DNA from 3 places in the Agarivorans litoreus genome. Region 3 is predicted to be linked to each of the others. Evidence: predicted binding sites of a transcription regulator. Region 3 holds the regulator's gene; each other region holds the start of a gene.
What was found. Region 3 encodes NrdR, which represses ribonucleotide reductase genes. Its sites were predicted from a motif close to AAACACNANATNTNGTGTTT; they were not measured.
Positions count from the first base shown of each region.

Region 1 (3,210 bases), 2.8 Mb from region 3:
GTTCGTGGTGCCGACGTTACTGCTATAGATATGGGCAAAGAACAAATTGAAGTCGCCAAGCTACATGCTTTAGAAACCGGTAGCCAACTTAACTACTTACAAACCACCGCAGAAGCGCATGCCGAGTCACATCAAGCGCACTACGATGTAGTAACCTGCATGGAGATGATAGAGCACGTACCGGACCCAGGTTCAGTAATTGCTGCTTGTGCCAGCATGGTAAAACCGGGTGGCAAAGTATTTGTCTCTACCATTAACCGAACGCCAAAAGCCTACCTTTATATGATTCTGGCTGCAGAAAAGTTATTAAAAATTGTACCTGATGGCACTCATCAACATGACAAGTTCATTCGCCCTTCCGAGCTACTAGCTTGGGCCGACCAAAGCAACTTACGTAGCGAAGCCATTAGTGGTGTTCAATTTACCCCTATAATTGAAAGCTTTCGCTTAAGCCGAAACGTAGATGTTAACTATATGGTGCAATTAGCCAAGCCGGAGTAATAATGAACAAGCAAGCAGCGGTGTTATTTGACCTTGATGGTACCTTACTTGATACCGCACCGGATTTGGGTGCAGCAGCGAATAGTGTGCTTGAGCAACACCAACTAAAGCCACTCAGCTTAGCCCAAGCGCGCCAGCTTAGCTCTCACGGTGCTATCGGTCTGCTAAAAGCAGGTTTTGGCAGTAGTTGGGAACAACAGCCACAAGCAGAACTGCGCCAGCAGCTGCTAGATTACTACCAGCAGAACATCTGCCAAGGCACCGATTTTTTCCCCGGTATTAAACAAGCATTACAATGGCTTAACCAAAACGACATCCCTTGGGGGATTATTACTAATAAGCCAGAAGGCTTAAGTAAGCAGTTACTTCGCTTTTTTCCCGAGTTTGAGCAGTCGGCGGTACTAATTGGCGGTGATACACTGCCACAACGTAAACCCGATCCTGCGCCCATGTTACTAGCTTGCGACACCATTAATATTAAGCCTGATCGTTGTTTATATGTAGGCGATGCAGAGCGCGATATTCAAGCAGGCAATAACACCAATATGACTACCCTACTAGCCCTTTGGGGTTATCTGTCTGAGCAGGATCAGTTTGAGCAATGGGCGGCCGATTTACACTGCCAAAAAAGTGAGCATCTCGAACAAACAATAAGCGACTGGCTGGATGATTTGTAAGCAAGTTCAAGTTTTATAAAAATAAATTTTTAAAGTAAAATTTAGCGAAAAAAAACTTGCATTAATGCAAGCTAGTCAGCTTGTAGATACAGCTAGTTAGTGAATACTAACATACTGAAGTTATTTGCAAGTTATACACAATATCTTCAACTTTTCCAAGACTTGCGAAAAAGCCAAAACCTCATTATCTTGTATCGATAAAATTTGAAAACACTATATCTAGTGGCTAAGGAAAAATAGCACTACTAGATAAGCAGTAGCGAAATTAGGATAACAGGGCCACCCCTTCATGAATAAAGATCTTCTGATAACCAAACGCAGCGGTAAACAAGAAGCGATCAACTTAGACAAGATTCACCGAGTGATAACTTGGGCCGCCAAAGGCCTTAAAAATGTCTCGGTATCGCAGGTAGAACTTAAGTCTCATATCCAGTTCTACGATGGCATGGCCACTAAAGACATTCATGAAACCATTATTAAGGCTGCGGCAGATTTAATCTCTCAAGAAACGCCGGATTACCAATTTTTGGCAGCCCGCTTAGCAGTATTCCATTTACGCAAAAAAGCCTATGGTCAATTTGAGCCGCCAAAACTATACGACCACGTAGTAAAACAGTGTGAAGCTGGCCGCTACGACATGCATTTGCTTAAAGACTACAGCCCAGAAGAATTTGCCCAAATGGACGACTTTATCGACCATTGGCGTGATATGGACTTCTCTTACGGCGCAGTTAAGCAACTTGAAGGTAAATACCTAGTACAAAACCGCGTGACTGGTGAGATTTTCGAGAGTGCCCAGTTCTTGTATATTTTGGTAGCAGCATGTTTATTTGCTCACTACGACAAATCGGTGCGCCTTGACTACATCCGTCGCTTCTACGATGCGACGTCTAAATTTAAAATCTCGTTACCTACGCCAATCATGTCGGGCGTACGAACCCCAACTCGCCAGTTCAGCTCTTGTGTATTGATTGAGTGTGGCGACAGCTTAGAATCAATTAACGCCACAGCTTCTTCAATCGTAACTTACGTTTCTCAACGTGCCGGCATTGGTATTAACGCTGGCCGTATTCGCGCCCTAGGCAGTGAAATTCGCGGTGGTGAAGCCTTCCACACTGGTTGTATTCCGTTTTATAAGTATTTCCAAACTGCGGTTAAATGTTGTTCTCAAGGCGGAGTTCGCGGCGGTGCAGCCACTATTTTCTACCCGTTTTGGCACTTAGAAGTAGAATCACTTTTAGTACTCAAAAACAACCGTGGTGTAGACGACAACCGAGTTCGTCACATGGACTACGGTGTGCAGCTTAACAAGCTTATGTACCAACGCTTGGTTAAAGGTGAAAACATCACCTTATTCTCGCCAAGCGATGCGCCTGGGCTTTACGATGCCTTCTTTGAAGACCAAGACAAGTTTGAAAGCTTGTATGTGAAATACGAGCAAGACCCAAGCATCCGTAAACAGCAAATAAAAGCTGTTGATTTGTTCTCGTTGCTAATGCAAGAGCGCGCCTCAACGGGTCGTATCTACATTCAAAACGTAGACCACTGTAATACTCACAGTCCATTTGACCCAGCACAAGCACCGGTTCGCCAATCTAACCTATGTTTAGAAATTGCCTTACCCACTAAGCCGCTACAACACGTACATGATGAAAATGGCGAAATTGCCCTTTGTACTCTTTCGGCCTTTAACTTAGGCGCTATTGAAGACTTAAATGAGTTAGAAGAACTGTCTGACCTTGCTGTTCGTGCTTTAGATAGCCTGCTAGATTATCAAGATTACCCAATCAAAGCCGCTAAGAAAGGCTCTGATGGTCGTCGTACCTTAGGAATAGGTGTTATCAACTACGCCTACTACCTAGCTAAAAATGGCACTAAGTATAGCGATGGCAGTGCCAACAACCTGACTCACCGCACCTTTGAAGCGATTCAATACTGGTTGCTTAAGGCCTCTATGCGCTTAGCCAAAGAGCAAGGCGCTTGCCCAATGTTTAACGAGACTACCTATTCACAAGGTATCTTACCCATTGAT
Region 1 covers NZ_BLPI01000001.1:3,781,393-3,784,602, reverse strand. The annotation lists gene ubiG (bifunctional 2-polyprenyl-6-hydroxyphenol methylase/3-demethylubiquinol 3-O-methyltransferase UbiG) at 1-501, shown strand, start outside; gene K5L93_RS17405 (HAD family hydrolase) at 504-1,178, shown strand; gene nrdA (class 1a ribonucleoside-diphosphate reductase subunit alpha) at 1,468-3,210, shown strand, end outside.
Region 1: the regulator NrdR is predicted to act here: its motif matches at 1,387-1,406, upstream of nrdA (class 1a ribonucleoside-diphosphate reductase subunit alpha).

Region 2 (3,210 bases), 910 kb from region 3:
GCTCACTACACCGAGGTTATTACGACCATCGTGAACATCTTTACCCTCTTCTTGATAGTGACCTAAGAAACTACGACAACCCATAGGTGTTTTAAATGAGCCCGTTACTTCGACAACTTTGTCGTAGTTTAGAATATCTGGGTACATACGTTTTGATGCACACTCTAAAGCTAACTGCTTAATATCGTAACTTGGATCTTCTTTTTTATGGTTTAAACCATCTTTAATAGCAAATACCAGCTTTGGAAATACTGCTGTTTTGGCATTTTTACCTAACCCGGCAATACGGTTCTCTAGGATTGAACGCTGAATTAATCGCGAGGCCCAGCAAGAGCCTAAGCCAAAACCAAAGGTAACAAATGGGGTTTGCCCATTCGCAGTGTGTAGGGTATTTACTTCATACTCTAAAGACTGGAACGCATCATGACACTCTTTTTCAGTTTGCGCTTTAGCGTAAGCTTCGGCGTCGGCTATTTGCCATTTTTTAGCAGTAGCTAAGTGCTTTTCATGGCTTTTAGTGACGTAAGGAGACAAAATCTCGTCGATACGATTAATCGTCGTGCCACCATAAATATGGCTGGCAACCTGAGCGATGATTTGGGCGGTAACTGCAGTTGCTGTTGAAATTGATTTTGGGGTTTCAATTTCAGCGTTACCCATCTTAAATCCACCGGTTAACATACCTTCTAAGTCGATAAGCATGCAGTTAAACATTGGGAAAAACGGTGCGTAATCTAAATCGTGAAAGTGAATTTCGCCAGTTTCGTGGGCTTTAACTACATCTCGCGGAAGTAAATGCGTTTTAGCATAGTGTTTTGCAACAATGCCAGCTAACAGATCGCGTTGAGTTGGAATAACCTTGCTATCTTTATTCGCATTTTCGTTTAGTAACGCTGCGTTGCTTTGTTCAACCAAACCACGGATCTCAGCATTTAACACGCTGCGCTTTTCACGAGCAACGTCGCGGTCGTGTCGATATTCAATGTAAGCACGTGCTAAAGTCTTGTTATCACTTTCCATTAAGTAGTTTTCAACAGATGACTGAATATCGTTGATATCTACTTCAGGTAAGTTCAAAAACTGCTCTGTTACTTGTTGGGCAATTTGTAATGCAACTAGGTTGTCCTTAACACCTAAAGCTTCAGCTGCTTTTAGCACTGCATCAACAATCCGCTTTGCGTCGTAAGGTACACGGCTTCCGTCTCGTTTTATCACGACTGTTTTCACGATTTACGCTCCAATTTCACTCACTCATTAAATAAAAAACTGTGGAACCCGCGCCACTAAAGGCTTCTAACAAAGAAACGCTCAAAAAAGCATCCAATGTGATGGTTATCCATATATTGTGGTTAAGGATTTTAGTTCCCACTAGATATAGTAGTCGAGAGATTTTAAGGATAAAGCAAATACAAATGATCGAGATCAACCGAAGCGTAAAAAGTAAATTTGATCGTGTAAAAATGACCCACAACTCACAGCAAATTTTTAGTGCCTTTCCCACATTGAACTCACGGTTGTTATACGCATCACAAACAAGGATAATAGCGGCTCGTTTCGCTGCTTCTAATTTTAATGACTGAATATTTATTGTTATTAATCAGTACCGTACTGGTTAACAATTTTGTGCTAGTTAAGTTCTTGGGCTTATGCCCATTTATGGGTGTGTCTAGCAAAGTTGAAACTGCTATAGGCATGGCATTAGCAACGACCTTTGTTCTTACACTAGCATCTATGTGTTCCTATCTTGTTGAGCAATATATCTTATTGCCACTAGATATTGTGTACCTGCGTACCATGAGTTTTATTCTAGTGATTGCCGTAGTAGTACAATTTACCGAGATGTTTGTGCAAAAAGCCAGCCCTGCACTACACCGTGTATTAGGCATTTACCTACCGCTTATCACCTCTAACTGTGCAGTATTAGGGGTGGCGCTACTAAACATTAATGAGCAGCATGATCTATTTGAATCAATTATCTATGGTTTTGGTGCAGCAGCGGGTTTCTCACTAGTGTTAATTTTGTTCTCAGCAATGCGTGAACGTCTAGTGGTAGCGGATATCCCACTGCCATTTAAGGGCGCAGCGATCGCCATGATCACAGCGGGGCTAATGTCTTTAGCCTTTGTCGGTTTTACTGGATTAATTAAGTAGTATGTTTAGATGTTAGAAGCACTTATTGCCATCACCCTCCTAGCCTTGGTATTTGGCGGAATACTGGGTTATGCCGCTATTAAATATAAAGTTGAAGGCAACCCAATTGCCGATCAAGTGGAAGCACTACTACCTCAAACACAGTGCGGACAATGTGGACATCCTGGCTGTCGCCCTTATGCGGAAGCCATCGCCAACGGCGAAGCCATAAACAAGTGCCCACCGGGTGGTGAAGAGACAGTAGTAAAGCTTGCTGAGTTACTTGGGGTTGAAGCGATCCCTCTTGATGAGTCAGCCGTAAAAGAAGATGACCGAAAGAAAGTGGCCTATATCGTAGAAGATGCGTGTATCGGTTGTACTAAATGCATTCAAGCTTGTCCTGTGGATGCCATTATGGGTGCAAATAAACATATGCATACCGTTATTACTAAAGAGTGTACCGGATGCGAGCTTTGTGTGGCCCCCTGCCCAACTGATTGTATTGAAATGCGCCCGATACCAACTACCACTAAAAACTGGGATTGGAAATTGAATCAAATTGATGTCGCAATCATCGAGGAACAAAAATAGATGGTGGCGTGGTTAGACAAAATTAAACAAGGTTTCATCTGGAATTATCAAGGTGGGGTTCACCCAGAAACCAATAAGCAGGATATCAACTGTGGTAAGCCTGAAAAAATTGACTTGCCTAACGAGTTAAGCATACCTGTGCAACAGCATATTGGCAGCGCGGGCAAACTACTCGTAAAAGTAGGTGATAAAGTATTACGCGGACAAGCCTTAACCGAATCTCAGTTCTTTCAAGCGCCTCCCGTTCATGCTTCCCTTTCCGGTGAAATCATCGCGATTGAACCAAGAGTTTCTGCGCATGCTTCAGCCATTCCTGAATTAAGTGTCGTTATTCGCGTAGACAAAGAGCAACAAGACGCGCAGTGGCCTCAGCCCTTATCCGATGAAGAATTAAACCCTGAAACGATTTGCCAACGCGTTCATTTATCCGGGATATCCGGTATGGGGGGCGCTGGCTTCCCTACTGCTTTAAAGATCACCCCGCATAAG
Region 2 covers NZ_BLPI01000001.1:24,506-27,715, forward strand. The annotation lists gene nrdD (anaerobic ribonucleoside-triphosphate reductase) at 1-1,227, opposite strand, end outside; gene rsxA (electron transport complex subunit RsxA) at 1,573-2,151, shown strand; gene rsxB (electron transport complex subunit RsxB) at 2,161-2,721, shown strand; gene rsxC (electron transport complex subunit RsxC) at 2,722-3,210, shown strand, end outside.
Region 2: the regulator NrdR is predicted to act here: its motif matches at 1,364-1,383, upstream of nrdD (anaerobic ribonucleoside-triphosphate reductase).

Region 3 (3,210 bases):
CGCTCCACATAGCGAGCGATAACATCAACTTCTAAGTTAATTTTTTGCCCAGGCGACCAAGCACCAATGGTTGTTTGCTCGGCTGTATGGGGAATAATGGTTAAACGTAGCTGTTGCTGTTGTACTTCGTTCACCGTTAAGCTAATGCCATCTACGGTTACAGATCCTTTATGGGCTATGTAGCGCGCCAGATCATTAGGAACCTTTAGCCAAATATTAATCGCACGCGCACTGGGGCTAATGCTTACTACCTCTGCTAAGCCATCAACATGACCACTGACAATATGACCACCAAAGCGATTAGTTGCAAGCATGGCTTTTTCAAGGTTAACCTTGTCACCTTGTTTGCATTTAGCCAGTGAAGTTAAACTTAAAGTCTCAGTAGATACATCGGCGCAAAAGTGCTCATTGCTAAAGTCGACCACGGTTAAACATATACCGTTTACCGCGATGCTATCGCCAAGCCTTACATCCGACATGTCTAAACCAGCGCTAGCGATGTTTAATCGCACGTCACCACTGCGTTTTTCAATGCGAGAAATCTTGCCTAGGGCTTCAATTATTCCAGTAAACATTAATGTGTGCCCTGTGCTTGCGGGATCCAGATAGTTTTAATGTCGGGGCCAATTCGGCGAGTTTCAAGGCATTGCCAAGAATTTAACGCACTCATCGACTGATAGCCCTCTAGCCCCACTAAACTGTGAGCATCGGCTCCCATCAATAAACCGGCTTGGTAACAAATAAGTTGATCAACCAAGTTGGCTTGAATTAGAGCAGCCGCTAGCTTGGCTCCAGCTTCAACCCAGATGTCATTGACTTCCGCTTCAGCTAATTGCTGCATTAATTGCGGCAAAAAGTTTGGCGTGTCTTCAATCACCAGCTGTTTTACGGCTGGCAGTTGCGTTTGTGATTGATGGCCAGCCAACCACAAAGACTCACTATTGTTAAAAATATTAAGGTCTTGAGCTGCTTCTGCGAGGCGTTGTTTGCGGTCAATAATCACCCGCAATGGCTGACGCAGCAGTGTTTCATCAAGTTGCTTTGCAAGGCTGCCTAGCTCATTAAATCTCACGTTTAGGCTGGCATTATCACGAATAACCGTCGTAGCGGTGGACAAAATAGCATGGCTAGCGGCACGCTCTCGTTGCACGTCGCTGCGAGAATGAGCCGAGGTAATCCACTTGCTTTCGCCATTGGCCAAAGCGGTTTTAGCGTCGATAGAACCCGCAAGTTTCAAGCGAACAAAGGGACGTTTACGCTCAACGCGGCTCAAAAATCCGGGGTTAAGCGCACGCGCTGACTGCTCCATTAGACCAGTACGAACCTTAATACCAGCCTCTTCAAGGTGCTTAATACCGCGCCCAGCTACCTGTGGATTAGGGTCAACCATAGCAATCACTACTTCAGCCACTTGTTGCTCAACTAACATTGAGGCGCAAGCGGGCGTTCTGCCTACATGGCTGCAGGGCTCAAGGGTGACATAACAAGTCGCCCCTAAGAGGCTAAAGCCTCGTTGCTTAGCATCTGCAGCGGCATTCACTTCGGCGTGCCCTTCGCCGGCTTTACGGTGAAAACCTTCACCAATAATCTGACCGTCTTTTACCAACACACAACCCACATTAGGATTGGGTGCCGTGGTATATCTTCCGCGCTTGGCAAGAGCAATGGCCTTTGCCATGAACTGGCAATCTTGAACGCTAAAACTCACTTACTTTTCCAACTTAGCAATTTCGTCACTAAATTCTTTGATATCTTCAAAGGAGTGATAAACCGAAGCAAAACGCACGTAGGCCACTTTATCTAGGCCAATCAACTGTTCCATAACAATCTTGCCGATGAACTTAGTAGCAACTTCGCGTTCGCCAGTCGCCCGCAGCTGCGACTTAATTTTGTTAACTGCTTGCTCTACTTGGTCAACGCTTACTGGGCGTTTTTCCAGCGCGCGCATCATACCAGCACGCATTTTCTCTTCGTTAAAGGGTTCTCTAATGCCGTTGCCTTTAATCACTCTTGGCATCACCAACTCAGCTACTTCAAAAGAGGTGAAGCGCTCATGGCACTCTAAGCATTCACGACGCCTTCTTACTTGGTGGCCATCGGCAACCAAACGCGAGTCAATAACCTTAGTTTCATGAGCAGAACAAAATGGACAATGCATGGGCGATCCCTTATTCGAGTATCCGGCAATTTTATCTGCTAAACCGTCAGAGGTACAGGTTAGCTAAAGCGTAACTATCGAAAATGCCCACAATTCCTTTATTTAGATAAGGTCTTGTCCATAGAGAATGGTGCCAACTTAGTAAAGGAAGAAATAATGAGAATTAGCTCTCAGTTTAACCACTGAAGCAAATACTTAATGTTTAGCCCTTAGCTTGTTAACAGTCTGATTAGATTCAAGTTAAGCTTGTTATTTAAGCAAATTGCGTTTGCGTAGTAACCAATTACTACCGCTTAGCTTACCGCACAAGTTAGGCTGCACTATAAATGTAAATAACTTGTTAAGGAAAGCATCATGGCGAAGATACTGATTATTGCAGGTGATTTTGTTGAAGATTACGAATTAATGGTGCCATTTCAGGCGCTGCAAATGGTAGGCCACGAAGTTATCGCAACTTGCCCAGAGAAACGCACTGGCGAACAAATTAAAACCGCCATCCATGACTTTGAAGGCGATCAAACCTATACCGAAAAACCAGGGCACAACTTCACCCTCAATGGCAATTTTGCTGACATCGATACCGAGGAGTTTGACGCGCTATTGTTGCCCGGCGGACGTGCCCCGGAATACTTACGCTTAAATGCTAAGGTATTAGAAATAATTCAAGCCTTTGCCGCTAAACAACAGCCGATAGCGGCAATATGCCATGGCGCACAGCTATTAACGGCGGCAGGTATTGCCTCTGGCAGACACATTTCTGCCTACCCGGCTTGTGCGCCTGAAGTGACAGCCGCTGGCGGCGACTATGCCGATATTGCCGTTGACCAAGCCCTTACTGATGGGAACTTGGTCACCGCGCCAGCTTGGCCTGCCCACCCGCAATGGCTAGCGCAATTTAATAAACTATTGGCTTAATACTAAAGTAAAACGGCAAAAGTTGATTTTGTATACCATGATTAGACTTCGGTTTGATCATGGTGGGATTGCCTATGTGTGAAATCTATTCTGGCACTGAAGCGGAATTGTTTGAATTGAAATCTCGGTCGGTACGT
Region 3 covers NZ_BLPI01000001.1:934,972-938,181, forward strand. The annotation lists gene K5L93_RS04335 (riboflavin synthase) at 1-575, opposite strand, end outside; gene ribD (bifunctional diaminohydroxyphosphoribosylaminopyrimidine deaminase/5-amino-6-(5-phosphoribosylamino)uracil reductase RibD) at 575-1,708, opposite strand; gene nrdR (transcriptional regulator NrdR) at 1,709-2,158, opposite strand; gene K5L93_RS04350 (DJ-1/PfpI family protein) at 2,513-3,073, shown strand; gene K5L93_RS04355 (ribbon-helix-helix domain-containing protein) at 3,148-3,210, shown strand, end outside.